DNA from 3 places in the Kluyvera sichuanensis genome. Region 1 is predicted to be linked to each of the others. Evidence: predicted binding sites of a transcription regulator. Region 1 holds the regulator's gene; each other region holds the start of a gene.
The links. The regulator CRP, encoded in region 1, controls carbon source genes, mostly activating them, when cyclic AMP is high. The targets are predictions, from matches to a motif close to ATGTGANNNNNNTCACAT.
Positions count from the first base shown of each region.

Region 1 (8,036 bases):
AGCGCGTTGACTCTGCGCTGAGCGAGCAGATTTTAGTCATTGACGTGATGCATTCATAGTTTTATTACGCAAAACTTTCTTTATTACATTTTTCAATGTGATCATGATCACATAATGAATTGAGTGTTTTCTTAGCCTGATTATTATTAACCGTTTCAGTCGCGTAAACTTAAGTAAAGCACTGGCCTGAGGGGCTATCCCTCTTTAGAATCAAGCCACTTGCTTTCTCTACTGCACCGTTAAAGGAATTCTCATGCTCAAATCCACACTGGCGGCCATGGCGGCTGTGTTTGCACTCTCTGCGGTTGCGCCTGCGGCGTTAGCGGCGAAAAACGATCCGCACGTGCTGCTGACCACTTCTGCTGGCAACATCGAGTTGCAGCTGGATAGCCAGAAGGCGCCGGTCTCCGTTGAAAACTTCCTGAAATACGTTAATAGCGGCTTTTATAACAACACCACGTTCCACCGCGTGATCCCGGGCTTTATGGTTCAGGGCGGCGGTTTTAACGAACAGATGCAGCAGAAGCAGCCGAATCCTCCGATTAAAAACGAAGCCGATAACGGCCTGCGTAACACCCGTGGCACCATCGCGATGGCGCGTACCGCAGACAAAGACAGCGCAACCAGCCAGTTCTTTATCAACGTCGCGGATAACGCCTTCCTGGATCATGGCCAGCGTGACTTTGGCTACGCGGTATTTGGTAAGGTCGTGAAAGGGATGGACGTGGCAGACAAAATTGCCCAGGTGCCGACTCACAACGTTGGGCCATACCAGAATGTGCCGTCCAAGCCGATTGTCATCCTCTCTGCGAAAGTCCTGCCGTAATTGCACGGGGCGGCATCTGGCATGAGGCTGCCGCCCAGTCGCTAAAGTGGTAAGCACCCGGTAGAATGGCGGCTGATTGAAAGACCGGAGCCGCCATGATTCTGCTGATTGATAACTACGATTCCTTTACCTGGAACCTCTACCAGTACTTCTGTGAGCTAGGGGCCAGCGTGACGGTCAAACGTAATGACGACATCACTCTCGATGACATCGATACGCTTGCGCCGGACAAAATTGTTATCTCCCCTGGTCCCTGCACGCCGGATGACGCCGGTATCTCTCTCGATGTTATTCGCCGCTACGCTGGTAAAACGCCGCTGCTTGGCGTCTGCTTAGGCCATCAGGCTATTGCTCAGGCATTCGGTGCGCGAATTGTTCGTGCCGAAAAAGTGATGCACGGCAAAACCTCCCCGATTACCCATCAGCAGCAGGGCGTCTTCCGTGGCCTGAATAATCCGCTCACCGTAACGCGCTACCACTCGTTGCTGATCGATCCGGCGACGCTGCCCGACTGCTTTGAGGTGACGGCCCGCAGTGAAACGGGGGAGATTATGGGTATCCGCCATCGTGAATGGGATCTGGAAGGGGTGCAGTTCCACCCGGAAAGTATTCTCAGTGAGCAAGGCCACGCGCTACTGGCAAACTTCCTCACGCGATAGTAGTTGCCATGACGTGATTTTTTATGCATATTTTGTGGATAAATTCTCACAATCATTGCTTCATCGTTTGCAGAAGGGCATGACATGGAAACCAAAAAACCTGCTATTACCCGCGCGACCTTCGATCAGGTCATTTTGCCAATCTATGCACCGGCTGAATTTATTCCGGTGAAAGGTAAAGGGAGCCGCGTGTGGGATCAGCAAGGCAAAGAGTACGTTGATTTCGCGGGCGGTATCGCGGTGACCGCGCTGGGCCACTGTCATCCGGCACTGGTTGAAGCGCTAAAAACCCAGGGCGAAACGCTGTGGCACACCAGTAACGTTTTCACCAACGAGCCGGCGCTGCGTCTGGGCCAGAAGCTGGTAGACGCGACCTTTGCCGAGCGCGTGGTGTTTATGAACTCCGGGACGGAAGCGAACGAAACCGCCTTTAAGCTGGCGCGCTACTACGCATCCACTCGTCATAGCCCGTACAAAACGAAAATCATCGCTTTCCATAATGCCTTCCATGGCCGTTCGCTGTTTACCGTCTCCGTTGGTGGGCAGCCGAAGTATTCCGATGGCTTTGGCCCGAAACCTGCCGATATCGTCCACGTGCCGTTTAACGATCTGCATGCAGTAGAAGCGGTGATCGATGACCATACCTGCGCCATCGTGGTTGAGCCGATTCAGGGCGAAGGCGGCGTGCTGGCGGCGACCCCTGAGTTCTTACAGGGCCTGCGCGCCCTGTGCGATAAGCATCAGGCGCTGCTAGTGTTTGATGAAGTACAAAGCGGCATGGGGCGTACCGGTTCACTGTTTGCCTATATGCACTATGGCGTAACACCAGATATCCTCACCAGCGCCAAAGCGCTGGGCGGCGGCTTCCCGGTGAGCGCGATGCTGACCACCAACGACATTGCCAGCGCATTCCACGTCGGCTCACACGGCTCCACCTACGGCGGTAACCCGCTGGCCTGTGCGGTAGCGGGTGCGGCATTCGATATTATCAACACCCCAGAAGTGCTGAACGGCGTAAATGCCAAACGCGAGCGCTTTGTGCAGCATCTGCAGCAGATCAACGCGAAGTACGATGTCTTTAGCGATGTGCGCGGTATGGGGTTGCTGATTGGCGCGGCGCTGAACGAGAAATACAAAGGCCGGGCGCGTGATTTCCTCTACGCGGCGGCGGACGTTGGCGTGATGGTACTGAACGCAGGGCCGGATGTGATGCGCTTTGCGCCATCGCTGGTGGTGGAAGAGGCGGATATCGACGAAGGGATGCAGCGCTTCGCTCAGGCGGTCGCTAAAATCGTTAGCTAGCCCGTCGTTTTAACCAGCCGCCATGACGGGGGCGCTGTCGCCAGGCCACCGACGAGATGGTGTGCATGGTGCTCAGATGCCCCAGAATACGCTGAAGATGCTGTTCCATGGTGCTTAACGGCCCGTGGGACAGCGCGTCCGGCGACTCCATAATATTCACTTCACCGCTACTTCCCGCCTCATCGTACTCCAGACGCTGCTGACAGCGCTGAAGGGCAACCTCACAGGATTCCAGATACTGCTGCGCCAGATCCGGCGTCAGCATATTGTGCTCGCGCGCCAGCGTGGTCATGGCATTAATGTGCTCGACGATAAACTGACTATGGGTGACCCACAGCTTCATATCTGCCAGATAACGCGAGTTGAAGCCCGGCTCCTGCATGGCCTGATTCAGCGTGTTGAAGAGCGTGTTGTGTGCCTGGTTGACGCGCATCCGCTGGTAGGCAAGCTTCGGTGCCTGCGGGTCGGGGCTTAAGATGAGACGAATGGCCTCCTGGTCTGCCTCCAGCGCCGCCTGAGCGTTTTGCCGCAGCTGGCCGCTTTGCCACTGTGGCCAGAGCCAGATCATGCCGCCAAAGGCAATCAGGCAGCCGATGATGGTGTCGATAAAGCGGGCGACGATGAACTGCTCGCCGTTCAGCGTCAGAATCTGCAGGGTATACACGGCAGTGATAGTAAAGCCAACGGTGGCCCAGCCGTAGTGGCGACGGATGATCAGGTAACTCCCCAGCGTGACGATAAGCATGCCTGTCAGCGCCAGCCCTTCCGGCGCATGGAAGTGCAGGACGACGGCGGCAATCACCAGCCCCGCCAGCGTGCCCGCCGCGCGGTGGAATATACGTACGCGGGTTGCGCCGTAGCCGTTCTGCGTGACCAGCAGCACCGTCATCAGGATCCAGTAAGGCTTCGGTAGGTGCAGCGCTGCGCCCATCAGGCTGGCGATGCTCAGCATCACGCTGAGCCGGGCGGCGTTGCGCAGGGCCGGGGATTTCAGCGACAGGTAGTTTTTAAGCGCCGGGAATAGCGGCAGGCGGCGCTGTTTATCGGCCATCAGGTCACGCGGGTAGAGCGGTCGCTGGGAGCGCAGCACGCGGGCGATACGGCTGAAGTGCCAGGCGCAGAACTGGCCGACCGGGTTATCCGGATGCTGGTCGGCAATTTTTTCCAGCGCGCCGATCTGCTTATCCATATTGAAGCGAGTCGGGTAGCGGTGATAGAGAATATCGTCTGCCAGTACCCTCAGGCGTGCCGCGACGGTCTGGGCGTTCCAGCGGATCACCGCTTCGGCGTGGCTGCGTTCAACCAGCTTTTGTACCTCTTCCGGTTGGTGCAGGCTGACGGAGATATGCTCCTGTAAATCGAGCCCCACCTGGAAGGCGCGCAGCAGGCGCTTGTAGTCGTTGTGCTGGTTAGCCGCAAGCATGTGCAACTGCTGATAGCATTGGGAAATCAGATCCACCACTTTCTGCTGGCGAGTCAGCAGCGGCGGCAGCGCGGTGCTCGGGTCGGTGTGCTGGGTCAGCAGGCTATATTTAGCCTCGCAGTATTCGGCAAGCTGGCGATAGAGCAGGCTCAGCGATTCCCGCAGCGGCTGTTCGCGCCACATCCAGAACCACCACCAGTTAAACAGCCCGTACCAGAGCGTGCCCAGCGCGTAGAGCAGCAATGGCTCCCAGATGGGCATATTACCCGCCAGGCTTAGGGTAAAGATGGAAGCAATCAGCGAGGCAGGCAGCAGCCGCCCGTGCAGCGCGCTGATTTCCGCCGTGACGCCCAGCAGCAGCGCCAGCCCGGTGAGAATCAACGGTAGGGAAATGTCGTGTTCCAGCAGCAGCTGTACGGCAAGGCTACAGCCAGCAAACAGGCAGCCGCCAATAATCAGGCGCTTAAAAAAGCGTTTATGCGGCGTGTCGAGGCCAGCGATATTGCAGCAGGCGGGCACTAAGGAGAACAGCAGACCTTGCTGGAGGTGGCCGAGAAGCAGCCCGATGGCAACCGGCAGGCATAACACCAGCGTTTGCCGCAGTGCATAGTTGACTTCCGGGTGGTAAATCAGCCTGCGCCACATAGGGGGAAAACAAAAATGGCGTATTGCTTTCACAATACGCCATTTTGGGCCGGATTAGCGGGTACCGTAAACGACAATGGTTTTGCCGTGCGCGGAGATCAGGTTCTGATCTTCCAGCATTTTCAGAATACGGCCCACGGTTTCACGGGAGCAGCCAACGATCTGACCGATTTCCTGACGGGTGATTTTAATCTGCATACCGTCTGGGTGGGTCATCGCATCAGGCTGTTTTGCCAGGTTCAGCAGGGTCTGTGCGATACGACCGGTAACGTCCAGGAAGGCCAGGTTACCGACTTTTTCGGAAGTGACCTGCAGACGACGCGCCATCTGAGAAGAGAGACGCATCAGAATGTCCGGGTTAACCTGGATCAGCTGACGGAATTTTTTATAAGAGATTTCAGCAACTTCACAAGCGGTTTTTGCTCGTACCCATGCGCTGCGTTCCTGGCCTTCTTCGAACAGACCCAGCTCGCCGATAAAATCGCCCTGGTTGAGGTAAGAGAGGATCATCTCTTTGCCTTCTTCGTCCTTGATGAGTACAGCCACGGAGCCTTTTACGATGTAATACAGCGTCTCTGCTTTTTCACCCTGGTGAATCAGCGTGCTCTTCGATGGGTACTTATGAATATGGCAATGAGACAAGAACCATTCGAGAGTAGGGTCTGTTTGCGGTTTGCCAAGCACCATGCGCGGTTATCCTCTGTTATAAGCTCTTCCCAGCGGCAAAAACATTGCAGCCACTGGTTGCAATAGTATCCTTCCCGTTACCTGGGAAGTCGGCTGTCGAATAGGGTCGCAGCCTGTAATGTGATGTCCTCTGCATACATGCAGTACGTTTATGTATTACCGTAGCATCCTGACTGTTTTAGCATAGCTTTTGCCGTGTGTCTCCTGGTGTCTCGCTTCAGCATGACGTCGATCGCCTTCCATTGCGAGAATTGTTATGTGCGCGTAATCTGAGAAGAAAATTGCAACCTGGGAGTTAAATATTATGCAAGCGCGTGTGAAATGGGTTGAGGGGTTAACCTTCCTCGGTGAGTCAGCTTCAGGCCACCAAATTTTGATGGACGGTAACTCTGGCGATAAAGCGCCAAGCCCGATGGAAGTGGTGCTGATGGCCGCCGGCGGTTGCAGCGCGATTGACGTGGTCTCCATCCTGCAAAAAGGTCGCAATGACGTGACCGACTGCGAAGTGAAGCTCACCTCCGAGCGTCGTGAAGAAGCCCCGCGTCTGTTTACGCACATCAACCTGCACTTTATCGTCACCGGTAAAGCGTTGAAGGATGCGGCGGTATCGCGTGCGGTCGATCTCTCTGCTGAGAAATACTGCTCGGTTGCGCTGATGCTCGAAAAAGCGGTGAACATCACTCACTCTTACGAAGTGATTGAAGGCTGATTACATGCCAGACGTAGCCCGGCCGAACGTAGTAACGCCGGGGCCATTCCCGGCGTCGGTGCTCGCGCGCCTCGTCCGGGCTACCTGGTCTTGATGCTAGTTCCGACCTTCCATCAGACGCTGCACCAGCGGCGTCATGATTAATTCCATCGCCAGCCCCATCTTCCCACCGGGAACGACCAGCGTATTCATATGCGAGATAAATGAACCCTGCAACATGGCCAGTAGCCACGGGTAGTCGATGTGGTCGAGATTACGGAAGTGAATCACCACGAAACTCTCGTCCAGCGACGGAATGCTTTTGGCCGCAAATGGGTTAGAGGTGTCGACCGTCGGCACGCGCTGGAAGTTGATATGAGTGCGGGAGAACTGCGGGGTAATGAAGTTGATGTAGTCTTCCATCGACCGCACCACCGAATCCATCACTGCCTCACGAGAGTGACCGCGCTCGCTGGTGTCGCGGATCATCTTCTGAATCCACTCCAGGTTAACAATCGGTACCACGCCGACCAACAGATCAACATGGCGAGCCACATCGTGCTGCGGGGTAACGACGCCACCGTGCAGTCCTTCATAGAACAGCACATCGGTCGGTTCCGGCAGCGGCTGCCACGGCGTAAACGTACCGGGCACCTGGTTCCACGGCACCGCCTCGTCGTAGGTATGCAGGTATTTACGCGATTTCCCTTGCCCGTTCAGGCCGTAGTCGCGAAAGGTCTGTTCCAGCAGGCCAAAGTCGTTGGCATCCGGGCCGAAGTAGCTGATATGGCGGCCAAGGTCACGGGCCTTGCGGATAGCCATATCCATTTCCGGACGGGTATAGCGGTGAAAGCTGTCGCCTTCGACTTCCGCCGCGCGCAGGTTGAGCTGAGCAAAGATTTTACGAAACGCGAGGCTGGTGGTGGTGGTTCCTGCTCCGCTGGAGCCGGTAACGGCAATGACCGGATGTTTGGCAGACATGCGAATAACTCCCTGAACAGACGACAACGGAAGCGGGTAAAACGCTCCCTATCGTTAGAGTATAGTTAACCGCGAAATTGGTTACGGGGCATGATGTTGACGGTCTCGTGAAGCTCAGACCAGACCAGCACCGCTTCGCCTGTTTGTAGCTGGTGTTTGACGTCGGCGACCTTTTGCGCAAGTGAACGTTCATATTCACCATAATCAGTGCCTTCGCGCAAGACAAAGCTTTCAATCAGATTATCCAGCGTCTCCGGGTCGATATCCTGCCAGGGAATCATCATGCTTTTGCTCCTAGCCACGGCATCAGCCAGTCGGGGATGCGTTTTTCCAGCCACATTTCCGGGTGACGCAGGGTACCGCCGATAAACCCGACATGGCCGCCGTACTCAGTAAGCTGGTAGACGACGTTATCCGGCAACTCTTCCTGGGCAGGAATAGAGTGATGGTCCATAAACGGATCGTCTTTTGAGTGGATGATCAGCGTCGGCTTGGTGATTTTGCTTAAGATCGGCATCGCACTACATTGACGGTAGTAATCGATCGCGTCGGCGAAGCCGTGGATCTTCGAGGTGATCGAATCGTCGAACTCGCGGATGCGGCGCATGCTTTTCAGCTGACGCAGATCCACCGGCAGCGAGCCGGGATAGGCTTTAAGCTTACGGGCGGCGTTGCCTTTCAGCAGGTTCAGTAGGTAGCGCTGATAGACTCGCGAGAAGCCTTTATCCATATGGTAGCTGCAGGCTTCCAGCATAAATGGCGCGGAGACAATCACTGCCGCATCTATCGGCACGTCATCACCTTCTTTGGCCAGCAGGCAGGCCA
Region 1 covers NZ_CP162271.1:3,293,317-3,301,352, reverse strand. Annotated here, with positions in the region: gene ppiA (peptidylprolyl isomerase A) at 254-826, shown strand; gene pabA (aminodeoxychorismate synthase component 2) at 922-1,485, shown strand; gene AB2B48_RS15995 (bifunctional acetylornithine/succinyldiaminopimelate transaminase) at 1,570-2,787, shown strand; gene AB2B48_RS15990 (YccS/YhfK family putative transporter) at 2,780-4,855, opposite strand; gene crp (cAMP-activated global transcriptional regulator CRP) at 4,910-5,542, opposite strand; gene AB2B48_RS15980 (OsmC family protein) at 5,847-6,251, shown strand; gene AB2B48_RS15975 (phosphoribulokinase) at 6,348-7,211, opposite strand; gene AB2B48_RS15970 (YheU family protein) at 7,277-7,495, opposite strand; gene AB2B48_RS15965 (hydrolase) at 7,492-8,036, opposite strand, start outside.

Region 2 (8,036 bases), 510 kb from region 1:
GGAAGACCGCGAGCAGATTTTCCGTCCGTTCTATCGTACCGATGAGGCCCGTGACCGTGAATCTGGCGGGACGGGGCTGGGGCTGGCGATTGTAGAAAGCGCCATGCAGCAGCACCGCGGCTGGGTGAAGGCCGACGACAGCCCGCTCGGCGGGCTGCGGCTCACGCTGTGGCTACCGCTTTATAAGCGAACCTAAAAACCATCGGCCTGCGAATGCAGGCCGATTTTTTATATCGTCTAGCCCCACAATCTTCTGCTGTTATCTTCAATCTTGCCGCTCAGGCGACGCTTCTGCATGGTTCTGCTCCAGCTCACCGACAGCCCCGCCGCGCTCAGCAGGCGGTGATACTGGTCGTCATCAAACGGCATATGCCAGGCAATCGCGGCGGCGTCATACACCGAAACATCGCTCAAACGCGACACCAACTCCAGCGGAGCATCAGTAGAGACCTTACCCGGCGCAATCACCCGATACAGCCAGCCAACCTTGCCGCTGTTTTGCATCAACGATGCCATATCGCTGATAGCAAAGTGAAAATTGAGCTTAAAGCACGGAGAACGCGGCTGGGTAACCTGGATCAACGTCTCACCCCAGCGGTAAATATCACCGATAAAAACGTTGTGCTCGGTCATGCCTTCCGTCGACAGGTTTTCACCAAACGCCGGGGCGCAAAACAGGGATGCCTGCTCGGGGAAATCACGAATCAGGTCGGCGTAATGTTCACGGGGAAACTGACACAGCGCGCGGTCGGGGCCGCCGTGGATTTTTTTCTCGGCCTGTTCATCACCTAACAGTCCCAGCTCGGTGAGTTCCAGTTCGCCATCCATCTGGACCTTCGCGATGGCGCTTGGGCGACTGCCGTCATAGTCGCGGATTTTGCCAATAAACACATCAACCGGAAAATGCATCTGCTGCTCCTTAGGCGGATACAAAAAAAGCGAGTCATCAGACTCGCTTCTACAGACCGGCAATGCAAATTATTTTTTAGCGACGAAACGCGCTGCTGCTTCGTCCCAGTTCACCACGTTCCAGAACTCTTTGATGTAGTCCGGGCGGCGGTTCTGGAATTTCAGGTAGTAAGCGTGTTCCCAAACGTCCAGGCCCACAATTGGGAAACCGGAAGCGCCGGAAACGGCTTCACCCATCAGCGGGGAGTCCTGGTTTGCGGTAGAAACCACAGCCAGTTTGTCGCCTTTCAGCACCAGCCACGCCCAGCCGGAGCCGAAACGCGTTGCTGCTGCTTTTTCAAATTCAGCTTTGAAGTTATCAACGGAACCGAAATCACGCTCGATAGCCGCTTTCAGGTCACCCTGCAGGGTGGTGCCTTTTTTCAGGCCTTTCCAGAAGAAGCTGTGGTTAGCGTGGCCGCCCGCGTTGTTACGCAGAACGGTTTTTTTGTCAGCCGGCAGCTGGTCCAGTTTCGCGATCAGCTCTTCAGCAGACAGCGCAGCGAATTCCGGCAGGCTTTCCAGCGCTGCGTTAGCGTTGTTAACGTAAGCCTGGTGGTGTTTGCTGTGATGGATTTCCATCGTCTGTTTGTCGAAGTGCGGTTCCAGGGCATCGTACGCATAAGGCAGTGATGGCAGGGTATAGCTCATAATCATCTCCATTATTGTCGGGCGGCAAACCTGTAAACGCCGCGTAATCAGTTGGTTCATTATAGTTAATTAAATGATATTGAAAATGATTATCAATGCCGTAGTTTTTATAAGGTTATAACATTTTGTTATGTTCCTGATAACACGCGGCATTCAGGTTAATTGACGGGAATTCGGCTTTTTTGTCGCCACTGCCCTGGCGTCATCCCAATTTCACGGTTAAAGACCACCGAAAAGTAGTTACTGTCCTCGAAGCCGCAGCGCATCGCCACTTCGCCAATCAGCAGTTCGGTGTGCTGAAGCAGATATTGCGCGTGGCAAATCCGCAGTTGGCGCAGGTAGTGGTTAACGGTCATGCCGGTCTGGCTGCGGAACTGCTGGCGCAGGGTGCGCTCGCTGCAGCCCTGCTGCTCGCAGAAGGTATCAAGGACGAAAGGACGGTTCAGGCTGCCTGCGAGCACGGTCAGCAGTTTGTCGAGCAGCGCTTCGCTTTGTGTGGCCGCCTGGTTATCGGTGGCATAGCGATAGCGCTTGAGGCAGACCACCAGCTGGGCAAACAGCAGTTCGGACATCTCATTGGCTAACGCGTCATCTTTGCGGCTCTCCTGCTCCAACTGGGTCATTATCTGCCGCGCCTGCGTCATACCAGTGCTGCCTATCCGCCAGTGCGGCGCCCAGTGGGAACCGTGCAGCCCGGGAATATGGGCCACCCAATCAAGGTTGAGCTTTAAGCGTTCAGGGCAGTAGATAATATTCTGTAAAACCAGATCGTTAACCGAAGCGTAGGAGTGTTTGTCTTCCGCGCGGATATAAAACAGATCGCCGCGGGTGATGCGGTAAGGACGGTCGTTGAGGATGTGTAAGCCGTTGCCGCGCCAGACCAGCACCAGCTCGTTAAACTCGTGGGTATGCTCAGCAAAGACGTTTTGCGGGTAGCGGTCAGCCACCGCCACGGCTTGCGTCGGATTGGCAAAAAAATCCGCTTTTCGAAGAACTAACTGGCCTGGCACGCTGGCACCTCACGACTAACAACTCTCTATTATTAGCCGTTTTGAGGCAAAAAACGGTGATTCCCTTCGCGTTACTGAAGCAGGGTGTCCCGCCCCTGGCGAATATCGCGCGGCGACCAGTTAAATTCGCGGCGAAAAAGGGTCGAAAAGTGGTTACTGTCGCCAAAACCGCAGCGATAGGCGATATCGGTAACGCTCTCATCGCTGTGGCGCAGCAGATGGCGGGCTTTAATCAGGCGCAGGCGGTTGAGATAGCGCTGCGGCGTCAGGCCAGTACAGTGCTTCAACTGGCGGTGAAGCGTGCGCAGAGACAACGAGAATCGGTCCGCCACCCCTTCCCAGCACACCTCTTCGGCGAAATGCTCTTCCAGCCACGCCATCAGCTGATTCAGACGGGCGTCGTTATCCATCGCCCCCTGTTCCTGGCTGCCTTTACGCAGCAGCACCAGCAGCTGCATAAACAGAATTTCACGGTTCGCCAGCGACATCATATCGGTGCTGTCATTCGCCTCTTCCATCTGCCCGACAATCGTTCTCACCTGCTGCAAGGTGTTCTGGTTTACGCGCCAATGGGAAGGATAGTGACCATCCTGCTCCTGCGGCAGCAGCTTATTAAGACCTGACAAGAACTGGAAAGCATCCGGCGCGCGGTACAGCACGTTGGTCAGACACAGGTTTTCCGTGTGCTCATAGAGGTGCCGGTCGAAGTCACGGACGAAGCAAACCGTGCCACCGCAAATGGTATGCGGCTGACCATTGAACACGTGAATACCTGTGCCATGCTCAACGATAACAATCTCATTAAAATCATGATGATGCTCAGGAAATGCCGCCTGAGGAAGTCGAGGTTCAATCGCCACGGGCAGCTTGCCAGAAGAGAAGAAATCCACGCTGTGTAGTACGGTCATCGCGAGCCCCAACAAATGAGAAAGATTATCAGGATAGTAATATCCGATGAGAGATCTGACCTTGACGTTTTGACAGCAAACCGCGCAAAGCCGGTCGTTTTTTCAAGAAACAGCCGGAAAGATCGGGAAATGCGGTCATCATCACACCCCCTGAAAACCCCACCATCGGCGGAATTTGTGAACTCTCTCACGTTCACCTTTGCTTTCTTGCCAGCGCCGAATTTCGCCTGTCAGTAACGAGAAGGTTGTGGCATTGCGCTTTTTCTAGACTGTTTCACAATGACTCATAGAAGGACTCTTGCCATGACTTTTCGCCATTGTGTGGCCGTCGATTTAGGCGCCTCCAGCGGACGCGTAATGCTGGCGCGCTTTGATGCCAAACAGCGTTCGCTTTCACTGCGCGAAATCCACCGTTTCGTGAACAGCCTGCATAAGCAGGAAGGTTTTGATACCTGGGATATCGACGCGCTGGAAGCCGAAATCCGCATCGGCCTCAACAAGGTGTGCGATGAAGGCATTTTGATAGACAGCATCGGCATCGACACCTGGGGCGTGGACTACGTCCTGTTGGATAAACACGGGCAGCGCGTTGGCCTGCCGGTGGCCTATCGCGATAGTCGAACCGACGGCGTCATGGCCATGGCAATGGAACAGCTGGGTAAAAGTGAGATCTATCGTCGCAGCGGCATTCAGTTCCTGCCGTTCAACACGCTTTATCAGCTGCGCGCGCTGGTTGAACAGCAGCCAGAACTGGTGAGCCAGGCCGCTCACGCCCTGCTGATCCCGGATTACCTCAGCTTCCGCCTGACCGGCAAGATGAACTGGGAATACACCAACGCCACCACCACGCAGTTGGTCAATATCAATAGCGATAACTGGGATGAAGATCTGCTGAACTGGACCGGTGCACCGTCGTCCTGGTTTGGTACGCCGACGCATCCCGGCAACGTGATCGGCCACTGGGTCTGCCCGCAGGGCAATGATATTCCGGTGGTTGCCGTTGCCAGCCACGACACCGCCAGCGCCGTCATCGCTTCACCGCAGGCTGACCGCGATGCCGCTTATCTCTCTTCCGGTACCTGGTCGCTGATGGGCTTTGAGAGCAAAACGCCGTACACCAGCGAGCAGGCGCAGCGCGCCAACATCACCAACGAAGGCGGCGCGGAAGGGCGCTACCGGGTGCTGAAAAATATCATGGGCCTGTGGCTGCTGCAGCGGGTGCTGAAAGAGCAGAACATCGGCAGCCTGCCAGATCTCATTGCCGGAGCGGAGAAGCTACCGGCTTGCCGCTACCTGATTAACCCGAACGATGACCGCTTCATCAACCCGGAAAACATGAGCGCCGAGATTCAGGCTGCCTGCCGCGAAGCCGCGCAACCCGTTCCCCATGCCCCAGCCGAGCTGGCGCGCTGCATCTTCGACAGCCTGGCGCTGCTGTACGCCGACGTGCTCAACGAGCTGGCGCAGCTGCGCGGTAAACCATTCAGCCAGCTGCACATCGTTGGTGGCGGTTGCCAGAACCAGATGCTGAACCAGCTGTGCGCCGATGCTTGCGGCATCACCGTGGTCGCCGGGCCGATTGAAGCTTCAACCCTCGGCAACATCGGCATCCAATTAATGACGCTGGACGAACTCACCAACGTCGACGATTTCCGCAAGGTGGTGACCGGCAACTACGGTCTCACCACGTTTACCCCGAATTCAGACCATGAAATTGCCCGCTACGTTGCGCAGTTTCAGCAACAACGACAGACAAAGGAGCTTTGCGCATGACCACTCAACTTGAACAAGCCTGGGAACTCGCGAAACAGCGCTATTCCGCTGTGGGTATCGATGTCGAAGAGGCGTTACGCCAGCTGGACCGCTTACCCGTATCCATGCACTGCTGGCAGGGCGATGACGTCGCGGGTTTTGAAAATCCAGAAGGCGGTTTGACGGGTGGCATTCAGGCGACTGGTAACTATCCGGGCAAAGCGCGTAACGCCACCGAGCTGCGCGCCGACCTGGAGCAGGCACTGAGCCTGATCCCTGGGCCAAAACGTCTGAACCTGCACGCTATCTACCTGGAGTCTGACACCCCGGTGGCGCGCGACGAGATCAAACCTGAGCACTTCAAAAACTGGGTTGAGTGGGCGAAAAAACACAAGCTGGGCCTCGATTTTAACCCGTCCTGCTTCTCACACCCGCTGAGCGCCGACGGCTTTACGCTGTCTCACGCCGACCCGAAAATTCGCCAGTTCTGGATTGACCACTGCAAGGCCAGCCGCCGCGTTTCCGCCTACTTTGGCGAACAGCTGGGTACGCCTTCGGTGATGAACATCTGGATCCCAGACGGCATGAAAGACGTGACCGTTGACCGTTTGGCGCCGCGCCAGCGTCTGGCGGCCGCGCTGGATGAAGTCATCAGTGAAAAACTGGATCCGGCGCATCACATTGATGCCGTCGAAAGCAAGCTGTTCGGCATCGGCGCTGAGAGCTACACCGTCGGCTCTAACGAGTTCTATATGGGCTACGCCACCAGCCGCCAGACCGCACTGTGCCTGGATGCCGGTCACTTCCACCCAACCGAAGTTATCTCCGACAAAATCTCTGCCGCCATGCTGTACGTGCCGCGTCTGCTGCTGCACGTAAGCCGCCCGGTACGTTGGGACAGCGACCACGTGGTGCTGCTGGACGACGAAACCCAAGCTATCGCGAGCGAAATCATCCGCCACGACCTGTTTGACCGCGTGCACATCGGCCTCGATTTCTTCGATGCCTCCATCAACCGCATCGCAGCATGGGTTATTGGTACTCGCAACATGAAGAAAGCCCTGCTGCGCGCGCTGCTGGAACCAACCGAACAGCTGCGTCAGCTGGAAGTTGACGGTGACTACACCGCGCGTCTGGCGCTGCTGGAAGAGCAGAAGTGCCTGCCGTGGCAGGCGGTATGGGAAATGTACTGCCAGCGCAACGATACCCCGGCGGGCAGCCAGTGGCTGGAGAGCGTGCGCAGCTACGAGAAAGAGATTCTGAACCAGCGTGGGTGATTGACCCTCACCCCGCCCCTCTTCCTGAAAGGGAGAGGGCAAAAACCGAACCGTTCCCTCGCCCCTTCGGGGAGAGGGCTAGGGTGAGGGGAAACACCTCACCGAGACAACAGGACAACAAGACTATGCAGACCATTACCGATTCCTGGTTCGTCCAGGGCATGATTAAAGCCACCTCTGATGCCTGGTTAAAAGGCTGGGACGAACGCAACGGCGGCAACCTGACGCTGCGTCTGGACGATGCGGATATCGCGCCTTTCACCGCCGATTTCCACGCCAAACCGCGCTATATCGCCCTGAGTCAGCCGATGCCGATGCTGGCGAACACGCCGTTTATCGTCACCGGTTCCGGTAAATTCTTCCGCAACGTCCAGCTCGACCCAGCCGCCAACCTCGGCGTGGTGAAGGTCGATAGCGACGGTGCGGGCTACCATATTTTGTGGGGGCTGACTCACGAAGCCGTACCAACCTCCGAACTGCCAGCGCATTTCCTGTCACACTGCGAACGTATCAAACTGACCGGTGGTAAAGACCGCGTCATCATGCACTGCCACGCGACTAACCTGATCGCGCTGACCTACGTACTGGAAAACGACACCGCGCTGATTACCCGCAAACTGTGGGAAGGCAGCACCGAGTGTCTGGTGGTCTTCCCGGACGGCGTCGGCATTCTGCCGTGGATGGTGCCGGGTACCGATGAAATCGGCCAGGCGACCGCCGTCGAAATGCAGAAGCACTCTCTGGTGCTGTGGCCGTTCCACGGCGTCTTCGGCAGCGGCCCAACGCTCGATGAAGCCTTTGGTCTGATCGATACCGCCGAAAAATCCGCAGAAGTGCTGGTGAAGGTGTACTCGATGGGCGGCATGAAGCAGACCATCACCCAGCAAGAACTGATTGCCCTCGGCCAGCGCTTTGGCGTCACCCCGATGGCCAGCGCATTAAATCTGTACAAGTAAGAACATCGCATAACCCCTGCGGGCAACGATCCGCAGGGGAAACTCTGTTACCTGCAAACCAACTAACTCAAAACCGTGGAGTACAAGCAATGAAAATAAAAGCAAGCTTCATCCTCACCGTTGCCGCCCTGGCGTTGTCCGGTTCCGCTTTAGCTGAAGTGAAAATTGCCCTTGTGGCGAAGTCATTAGGCAATGGCTTCTTCGAAGCCGCGAACGTTGGCGCACAGGAGGCGGCCAAAGAGTTAGGCGATGTTAAAGTCATTTATACCGGCCCTACCACTACCACCGCTGAAGCGCAGATCGAAGTGCTCAACGGGTTGATCGCTCAAGGTGTCGATGCGATCGCTATTTCCGCCAACGATCCCGATGCGGTGGTGCCGGTGCTGAAAAAAGCCATGCAGCGCGGCATTAAGGTCGTGTCATGGGATTCCGGCGTTGCCGCCGGTGGCCGTCAGATTCACCTGAACCCTTCTAACAACCAGCTGATTGGCGAAACCAACGTCAAGCTCGCCGCCGATGCGCTGAAAGCGCTGA
Region 2 covers NZ_CP162271.1:3,806,530-3,814,565, reverse strand. Annotated here, with positions in the region: gene cpxA (envelope stress sensor histidine kinase CpxA) at 1-196, shown strand, start outside; gene yiiM (6-hydroxyaminopurine reductase) at 238-972, opposite strand; gene sodA (superoxide dismutase [Mn]) at 979-1,599, opposite strand; gene rhaR (HTH-type transcriptional activator RhaR) at 1,758-2,609, opposite strand; gene rhaS (HTH-type transcriptional activator RhaS) at 2,681-3,517, opposite strand; gene rhaB (rhamnulokinase) at 3,821-5,290, shown strand; gene rhaA (L-rhamnose isomerase) at 5,287-6,546, shown strand; gene rhaD (rhamnulose-1-phosphate aldolase) at 6,672-7,502, shown strand; gene rhaS (rhamnose ABC transporter substrate-binding protein) at 7,592-8,036, shown strand, end outside.
Region 2: rhaS (HTH-type transcriptional activator RhaS) is a predicted target of CRP. The motif match lies at 3,647-3,664, and genes of this name have one in related genera.

Region 3 (8,036 bases), 1.7 Mb from region 1:
GGGCTGATGCTGTTTTTACTGCTGCAGATGATCCCGCAGTTTTCTGCGCTGATTGCTATTTTCGTGCTCTCCCAGCTGCTGGGATTGATCAATAGCCACTTCGCGTTGGTGCTGATCTACGTGGCAGGGATGATCCCGATGAATACCTATCTGATGAAGGGCTATCTCGACGCGATCCCTAAAGATCTCGATGAGTCCGCCCGCATGGACGGGGCCAGCAACTTCCGCATCTTCATTGAAATCATCATGCCGCTGTCGAAGCCGATTGTGGCGGTGGTGGCGCTGTTCTCCTTCACCGGCCCGCTGGGGGATTTCATTCTCTCCAGCACCATCCTGCGTACGCCGGATAAATACACGCTGCCTATCGGGTTGTACAACCTGGTGGCGCAAAAAATGGGCGCCAGCTACACCACCTACGCGGCAGGAGCCGTACTGATTGCCGTACCGGTGGCGATTCTCTATCTGGCATTACAGAAATACTTCGTGTCCGGCCTGACCTCCGGCAGCACCAAAGGATAACCACATGAAAAGATTTGCACCCGCTCTGCTTGCTGTTTGTCTCTCCTGTAGTTTTTCCGCCTCTTCGCTGGCGGCCGAGACGCTGCAAACGAAGCCGTTTAACGCCATGCCAGCGGATTTTATTAAAGGGGCCGATATCTCGACGCTGCTGGATGCTGAGAAGCACGGCGCCCGTTTCTACAACGAACAAAATCAACCGCAGGACGCGCTGGCGATTCTCAAAGCCAACGGCGTGAACTATGTTCGTCTGCGCCTGTGGGTTGACCCGAAAGATGCCGACGGTAAGGCGTACGGCGGCGGTGATAACGATCTTGCCAGCACGCTGGCGCTGGCGAAGCGGGCAAAAGCGCAGGGCATGAAGTTGCTGCTGGACTTCCACTACAGCGATTTTTGGACTGACCCTGGCAAACAGTACAAACCCAAAGCGTGGGAGAAGATGGATTACCCGCAGCTGAAAACCGTGATTCACGACTATACCCGTGACACCATCGCCCGCTTCAAACAGGAGGGTGTGCTGCCGGATATGGTGCAGATTGGCAACGAAATTAACGGCGGGATTCTCTGGCCGGAAGGCAAAAGCTGGGGGCAGGGCGGCGGTGAGTTTGACCGTTTAGCCGGCCTGCTGAATGCGGCGATTTCCGGGCTGAAAGAGAATCTGAAGGGCGGGGAGCAGGTGAAAATTATGCTCCATCTGGCCGAAGGCACCAAAAATGACACCTTCCGCTGGTGGTTTGATGAAATCAGCAAACGCAATGTGCCGTATGACGTGATTGGCCTGTCGATGTACACCTACTGGAACGGCCCTATCAGCGCGCTGAAGGCCAACATGGATGACATCAGCAAACGCTACAACAAAGATGTCATTGTGGTCGAAGCCGCTTATGGCTACACGCTGGAAAACTGCGATAACGCGGAAAACAGCTTCCAGGCGAAAGAAGAGAAAGACGGCGGCTATCCGGGCACGGTTCAGGGGCAATATAACTATATTCATGACTTAATGCAGGCCGTTATTGATGTTCCGGACCATCGTGGCAAAGGGATATTTTATTGGGAACCGACCTGGATTGCTGTTCCGGGAAATACCTGGGCCACGAAAGCGGGCATGAAATATATCCATGACGAATGGAAAGAAGGTAATGCCCGCGAGAATCAGGCCTTATTTGACTGCAAAGGAAAAGTCCTGCCGTCGGTAAAAGTATTTAATTAATTAGCAACACTCTTTTTCAGGATTTTATTATGCAAAAATTTCCGCCTTTGAGCCCAAAGGTTAATGCATTATTGCATGGCGCAGATTATAACCCGGAGCAGTGGGAGAATTATCCCGGTATTATCGACCAGGATATTACGATGATGCAGCAGGCAAATTGTAATGTCATGTCGGTGGGGATATTTAGCTGGGCCAAACTTGAACCGCAAGAGGGCGTATTTGAGTTTGGCTGGTTGGATGAGGTTATCGATAAACTGTATGCCGCAGGGATCCACGTCTTTTTAGCGACGCCGAGCGGCGCGCGGCCTGCATGGATGTCAAAAGCCTACCCGGAAGTGCTGCGCGTAGGGCGCGATCGGGTGCCTGCGCTGCACGGTGGCCGACATAACCACTGCATGACCTCGCCGGTTTACCGTGAAAAAACGCTGAAAATCAACACGCTGTTGGCGGAGCGTTATTCACAGCACCCGGCGGTGCTGGGCTGGCATATCTCTAACGAATACGGCGGTGAATGCCATTGCCCACGCTGCCAGGTGAAGTTCCGCGACTGGCTGAAGGCGCGCTACAAGACGCTGGATAACCTGAACCATGCCTGGTGGAGCACTTTCTGGAGCCACACTTACACCGACTGGCAGCAGATTGAGTCGCCGTCGCCGCAGGGTGAAGTCTCAATTCATGGTCTGAATCTTGACTGGCGGCGCTTTAACACTGCGCAGGTGACCGAATTTTGTCGTCATGAAATCGCGCCGTTAAAGGCGGTGAACCCGGATCTGCCGGTGACCACCAACTTTATGGAGTATTTCTACGACTACGATTATTCGCAGCTCGCCGAACCGCTGGACTTTATCTCCTGGGATAGCTACCCAATGTGGCATCGCGATAAAGACGAGACCACGCTGGCCTGCTATACCGCGATGTACCACGACATGATGCGCACCCTGAAGGGCGGCAAGCCGTTCGTGCTGATGGAGTCGACGCCGAGCGTGACGAACTGGCAGCCGACCAGCAAGCTGAAAAAACCGGGCATGCACATCCTCTCTTCGCTGCAGGCGGTGGCCCACGGTGCGGATTCGGTGCAGTACTTCCAGTGGCGTAAGAGTCGCGGTTCGGTGGAGAAATTCCACGGCGCGATTATTGACCACGTGGGGCATCTTGATACCCGTGTGGGCCGCGAAGTCAGCAAGCTGGGGAGTATTCTGAGCCAGTTACCGGGCGTTGTCGGCTGTCGCACTGATGCGAAGGTCGCCATTATCTTTGACCAGCAGAGCCGCTGGGCGATGGATGATGCACAGGGGCCGCGCAACAAGGGCATGGAGTATGAGCAGACGGTGAATGAGCACTACCGTCCGTTCTGGGAGCAGGGGGTTGCGGTCGATGTCATTGATGCTGACGGTGATCTGAGCGCCTATAAGCTGGTGATTGCACCGATGCTGTATATGGTGCGCGACGGTTTTGCCGAGCGTGCCGAAGCCTTTGTCGCGAACGGCGGCCATCTGGTGACCACCTACTGGACGGGGATCGTGAATGAGAGCGATCTGTGCCACCTCGGCGGTTTCCCTGGCCCGTTGCGTAAGCTGTTGGGTATCTGGGCGGAAGAGATTGATTGCCTCGACGACGGCGAACGTAATCAGATTCAGGGGCTGGCGGGCAATATGGCCGGGCTGCAGGGGCCATACCAGGTGCGACACCTGTGCGAGCTGATTCACACCGAGACGGCGCAGGCGTTGGCCTCCTATCGTGATGATTTCTACGCAGGTCGCCCGGCGGTGACGGTGAATAGCGTTGGTAAGGGGAAAGCGTGGCATATTGCGTCTCGCAACGATCTGGCCTTCCAGCGTGATTTCTTCACTTCACTGATGGATGACCTGGCGCTGCCGCGAGCGGTGGCAAGCGACTTCCCGCCGGGGGTGGTCGCGACGGCGCGAACCGACGGTGAAAGCGCCTTTGTCTTTGTGCAGAACTTTACCGCGCAGACGCAGACTATCTCGCTGCCGGAAGGTTATGAACTTGCCGCTACGGGTGCCGATGCCAGCGGTGCACAGGTGCTTCAGCCCTGGGACTGCCGTATCGTTCGCCGTAAAGCTTAATCCGCTGTAATCCATAGCCTGCTCAACCGAGCAGGCTTTTTTACCTCTGTAGATAATTAAGGAGCGTCGAAGATGGTCAGCCTTAAATCTTTCCTGCACTACTTCTCCCAACCCAAGCCATCGGTGCCGTTAAGCGAGGGGGAGCAGCAGCAAATTCAGCGTCTGATTAGCGCCTTTGGCGGTCAGAATAATATTGAGAATGTCGATGCCTGTATTACCCGCCTGCGCGTCACGGTAAAAGATTTGGCAGTGGTTGATTCTCAGGCGTTACAGAATGAAGGTGCGCTGGGGGTGATTATTCTGGGGCAGCAGGTACACGCGATATTTGGCAAACAGTCTGATACGTTACGCCAGTTATTAGATGAGCATTTCGCTGGAAATAATTAACGGTACGGTCTGTTGTATTAATAACCCCGGTTTGATGCTGGGGTTTTTATTGCCTGAAATATAAAAAAAAAGGGATAACCCAATAATAGCGCTATCCCAAAGGCCAGATGATAGAAACAATGATGGAGTGGCAAATAGTAAAATTGTTGCCAATAACAGAAGATAGAATTAATGCAAAAATAATGACTCAGTCAGATAAACACATTACCACCAGGCTTCCACCTGCACACCGAAGTTCCAGGTATCGCTGGCAGTACCATCGTTAAACGCATTGCCCTGCTCAGAATCATTCAGGTAAGAGGCAAATACGCGCAGCTCCGGACGAGACATAAAGTCTGGGCCGTCCGCCAGGCCTAATGCGATGGTGTATTTCTCGCCGCTCTGCTTATAGCTGGTGCCGTTGGTGTAAGAATCTTTCTGGTAGAAACCACCCACTTCACCGATCAAGCGTACGTACTCGGTGAACTGATACTGCGCACGACCAACCAGTGACACCAGACGTGATTTATCGGTGTATTCGGTGGTGTCATCCGCTGAACCATAAGTCAGCACGTGGTTTAAGGAGAACTTGTCGGTAATCGGAATCAGGCCGGTGTTGATAACGCGGTAACCGGTGGCATCGTTGACGTTGTTCCACATGTCGTACCAACCGCCGCCCTGGGAGACCATGTTCTGCGCCAGGCCCTTATTCGCATACTGCAGCACCAGTTTGTTGTAGCCGCCGAACATATCCTGGCTGATTTCGCCGGTCAGCATCACGCCGTTGTCAGCATCATACAGGCCACCGTAATCTTTCTGCTTCTTGGTTGGGTTTGGCATGGCGTAGTCGATACCGAACTCAGTCCAGGCACCGCTCCATGGCTTCCAGCCCGCGTAGCGAAGGTCGATGTAGTTGATGTTGACATCGTTATCGCCATCTACGCGATAGTCGACATCGTTGGCGTCGCCGCGGATCCAGGCCAATGACACTGCGCCAGGGCCGACCGTGTAGTTTTCGATCCCGGCGCCGGAGCCGGAAATATTCCAGTATTTAGTATCAATGATGTGCAGATCGTGACGCTGGTAGTAGCGTTTACCGCCCCAAATCACCGCGTTCGGATCGCCTGGTACAAGCCCTTTGATCTGCAGGTTCAACTGGCGTAAACCAAACTGCGCATCGTCGTCTAACGTGGTTTCGTTATCGTTTGATCCATCGGAGACCATGCTGACCATCGAATCGAGGTAGAAGCTGACATCATTTTTCTTATACACCTCAGAACCGAGTTCCAGCTCACCGTAGGTGTCGGCTTCGTTCCCCAGACGACCCAGTTTATTTTTTTGCCATTCCTGCATTCCACCATCGCTAGAAACCCCCACGCCGGAGCGGAGGTAGCCGTGGAAATCAATTGGTACTGACGTTGCTGCCAGCAGTGAAGGTGAAGTCAGCGCAGTAGCCAACGCAATAGAAAGCGTGCGTAGGGTAGTTTTCATTGTTATCCTCATTTTGTTTTGTAGTACGTTCACATAACGTGTGTAATAAAATGCCTAAATGTAAAAACAGGCAAACATTTGATTCGTGATGTGTGATTAACTGCAAATAAATTAGCCATTTCTGACTAATTGTGTAAGAGGGTTCTTATTGTGTTGGTGTGTGAGCGTGTATCTTTTTTGTGTTATCGTATGCCATGAGTCAGGTCGGTAGACGTTTTTTGGAGTGACCCCTGTTACAATCTAGCGATAACAACATAAGGAACCGGACGATGAAGTCTAAAAGCGCAACTTTGGAAGATGTTGCTCGCCATGCGGGCGTCTCCTACCAGACTGTGTCCAGGGTACTCAATAAATCTGCCAATGTATCCGAAGCCACACGCCACAAGGTGGAGAAATCCATTGAGGTCCTCCGCTATGTCCCAAATAGACTGGCACAACAGCTGGTTGGAAAGACCAGTCAGACGCTTGGACTGGTCACCACTTCTCTGGCGCTGCACGCGCCTTCTCAGGTCGCAGCTGCGGTGAAACGCTATGCAAATCTGGAGGGGTATCAGGTACTGATTTCGATGATTGATGAGAGCGTCAATCATAGCATTCAGGATTCAATCAATGAGCTGAAATCGCAGCTGGTCAGCAAAGTGATTATCAACGTGCCGCTGGAGACCGAAACGGCGCAGAAAATCGCGGATGATAATGATGACATCGTCTGTCTTTTCCTCGACGTTGACCCCTACAGCTCCGTGTATAACGTTTCGTTTAACCCAGCGGATGGCACCCGTGCCAGCGTGAAATATTTGTATGAGTCCGGGCATCGTGAGATGGCTATCCTGGCCGGGCCGGCGAGTTCCGTTTCCGCTAATCTGCGTCTGAGGAGCTGGCTGGATACGCTGAACAGTTACGGCCTGAAGCCCGTCACCGTACTTCACGGTAACTGGGATGCGCAAAGCGGCTACGCCTGCGCGCTGCAGATGCTGCGCGAGACGCCAGATTTTTCAGCGGTGCTGGTGGGCAACGATCAGATGGCGCTGGGGGTATTGAGTGCGTTCCATCAGCATCAGGTGGCGATCCCCGGTGAAAAGTCGGTGATTGGCTACGATGACACCTATGAAAGTTCGTTCTTCTATCCGGCATTGACCACCGTCTCGCTTGACCTTGATTTGCAGGGTAAAGAGGCGGTGCGTCGTATTCTGGAGAGTGACGATAACGCCTCGTCGCGCACCTCATCCATTCTTCCGGCTCGCCTGGTCGTTCGCCACTCCACCGGGGCAAAAGTGGAGCAGGGCAAAGATATGCAGGCGATTGTGGAGCAGTTGCGCGCCATCGCGCATCAGCTTAGCCGCTGACCTCTTTGTCCGGAGCGTGTTCTGCGCTCCGGCTATCCCCCTTTAATTTGTAGGGTTGCAAAGCCCGGTTTCGCGGCGTATCGTAATTGTTATGTTATAACATATGATATCGAGGGTCAGATGAAAGCCAATATCCATCCCCATTACCGCACCGTGGTGTTTCATGACACCAGTGCCAACGAGTATTTCAAAGTAGGTTCGACCATAAAAACCGACCGGGAGATTGAGCTGGAAGGTGTGACATATCCGTATGTCACCATTGATGTGTCGTCCAAATCGCACCCGTACTACACCGGGAAACAGAGAACGGCCTCTACCGAGGGTAGCGTGGCGCGCTTCAGCCAGCGTTTTGGCCGCTTTATTGATGTGAAAAGAGGTTCATGATGCAGGTACTTAACTCATTGCGCAGCGCCAAACAGCGCCACCCGGATTGTCAGATTGTGAAACGCAAAGGACGACTGTACGTTATCTGCAAGTCGAACCCTCGCTTTAAGGCCGTTCAGGGGCGCAAGAAGCGCCGTTAAGCGGACAACTGTCGCAGCGACTCCAGGGTGTGGCGTTGCTTGCCGTCGGCGGTAAAATTGTCGGCGGCAAGCCATTTCTGGAAGGCGGCGTTCAGCGCTGACCACTCACCGTCGATAATTGAAAACCAGTCGGTATCGCGGTTATGACCTTTAATCACCAGCGCCTGGCGAAAATGACCTTCAAACTGGAAACCTAAACGCAGCGCGGCTTTGCGTGAGGGTTCATTGAAGCTGTTGCATTTCCACTCATAGCGGCGATAGCCCAGGGTATCGAACGCATAGCGCATCAGCAGCCATTGGGCTTCCGTAGACGCAGGCGTTCTGCTCAACAGCGGTGAGAAGTGGACATGGCCGACTTCCATTACCCCGTTATTCGGGTCGATGCGCATTAATGCCAGCGAACCGACTGGCAGATTGGTTTGCCTGTCGATGACCGCAAAATGAACCGGATCCTGCAGGTTTTCCACGCTCGCTACCCACTGACGATATTCCTCTACCG
Region 3 covers NZ_CP162271.1:4,962,412-4,970,447, forward strand. Annotated here, with positions in the region: gene AB2B48_RS23555 (sugar ABC transporter permease) at 1-519, shown strand, start outside; gene AB2B48_RS23560 (glycoside hydrolase family 53 protein) at 524-1,726, shown strand; gene AB2B48_RS23565 (beta-galactosidase) at 1,756-3,813, shown strand; gene AB2B48_RS23570 (glucose PTS transporter subunit EIIB) at 3,886-4,200, shown strand; gene AB2B48_RS23575 (maltoporin) at 4,405-5,670, opposite strand; gene AB2B48_RS23580 (LacI family DNA-binding transcriptional regulator) at 5,940-7,013, shown strand; gene AB2B48_RS23585 (type B 50S ribosomal protein L31) at 7,134-7,397, shown strand; gene ykgO (type B 50S ribosomal protein L36) at 7,397-7,537, shown strand; gene AB2B48_RS23595 (GNAT family N-acetyltransferase) at 7,534-8,036, opposite strand, start outside.
Region 3: AB2B48_RS23575 (maltoporin) is a predicted target of CRP. The motif match lies at 5,761-5,778, and genes of this name have one in related genera.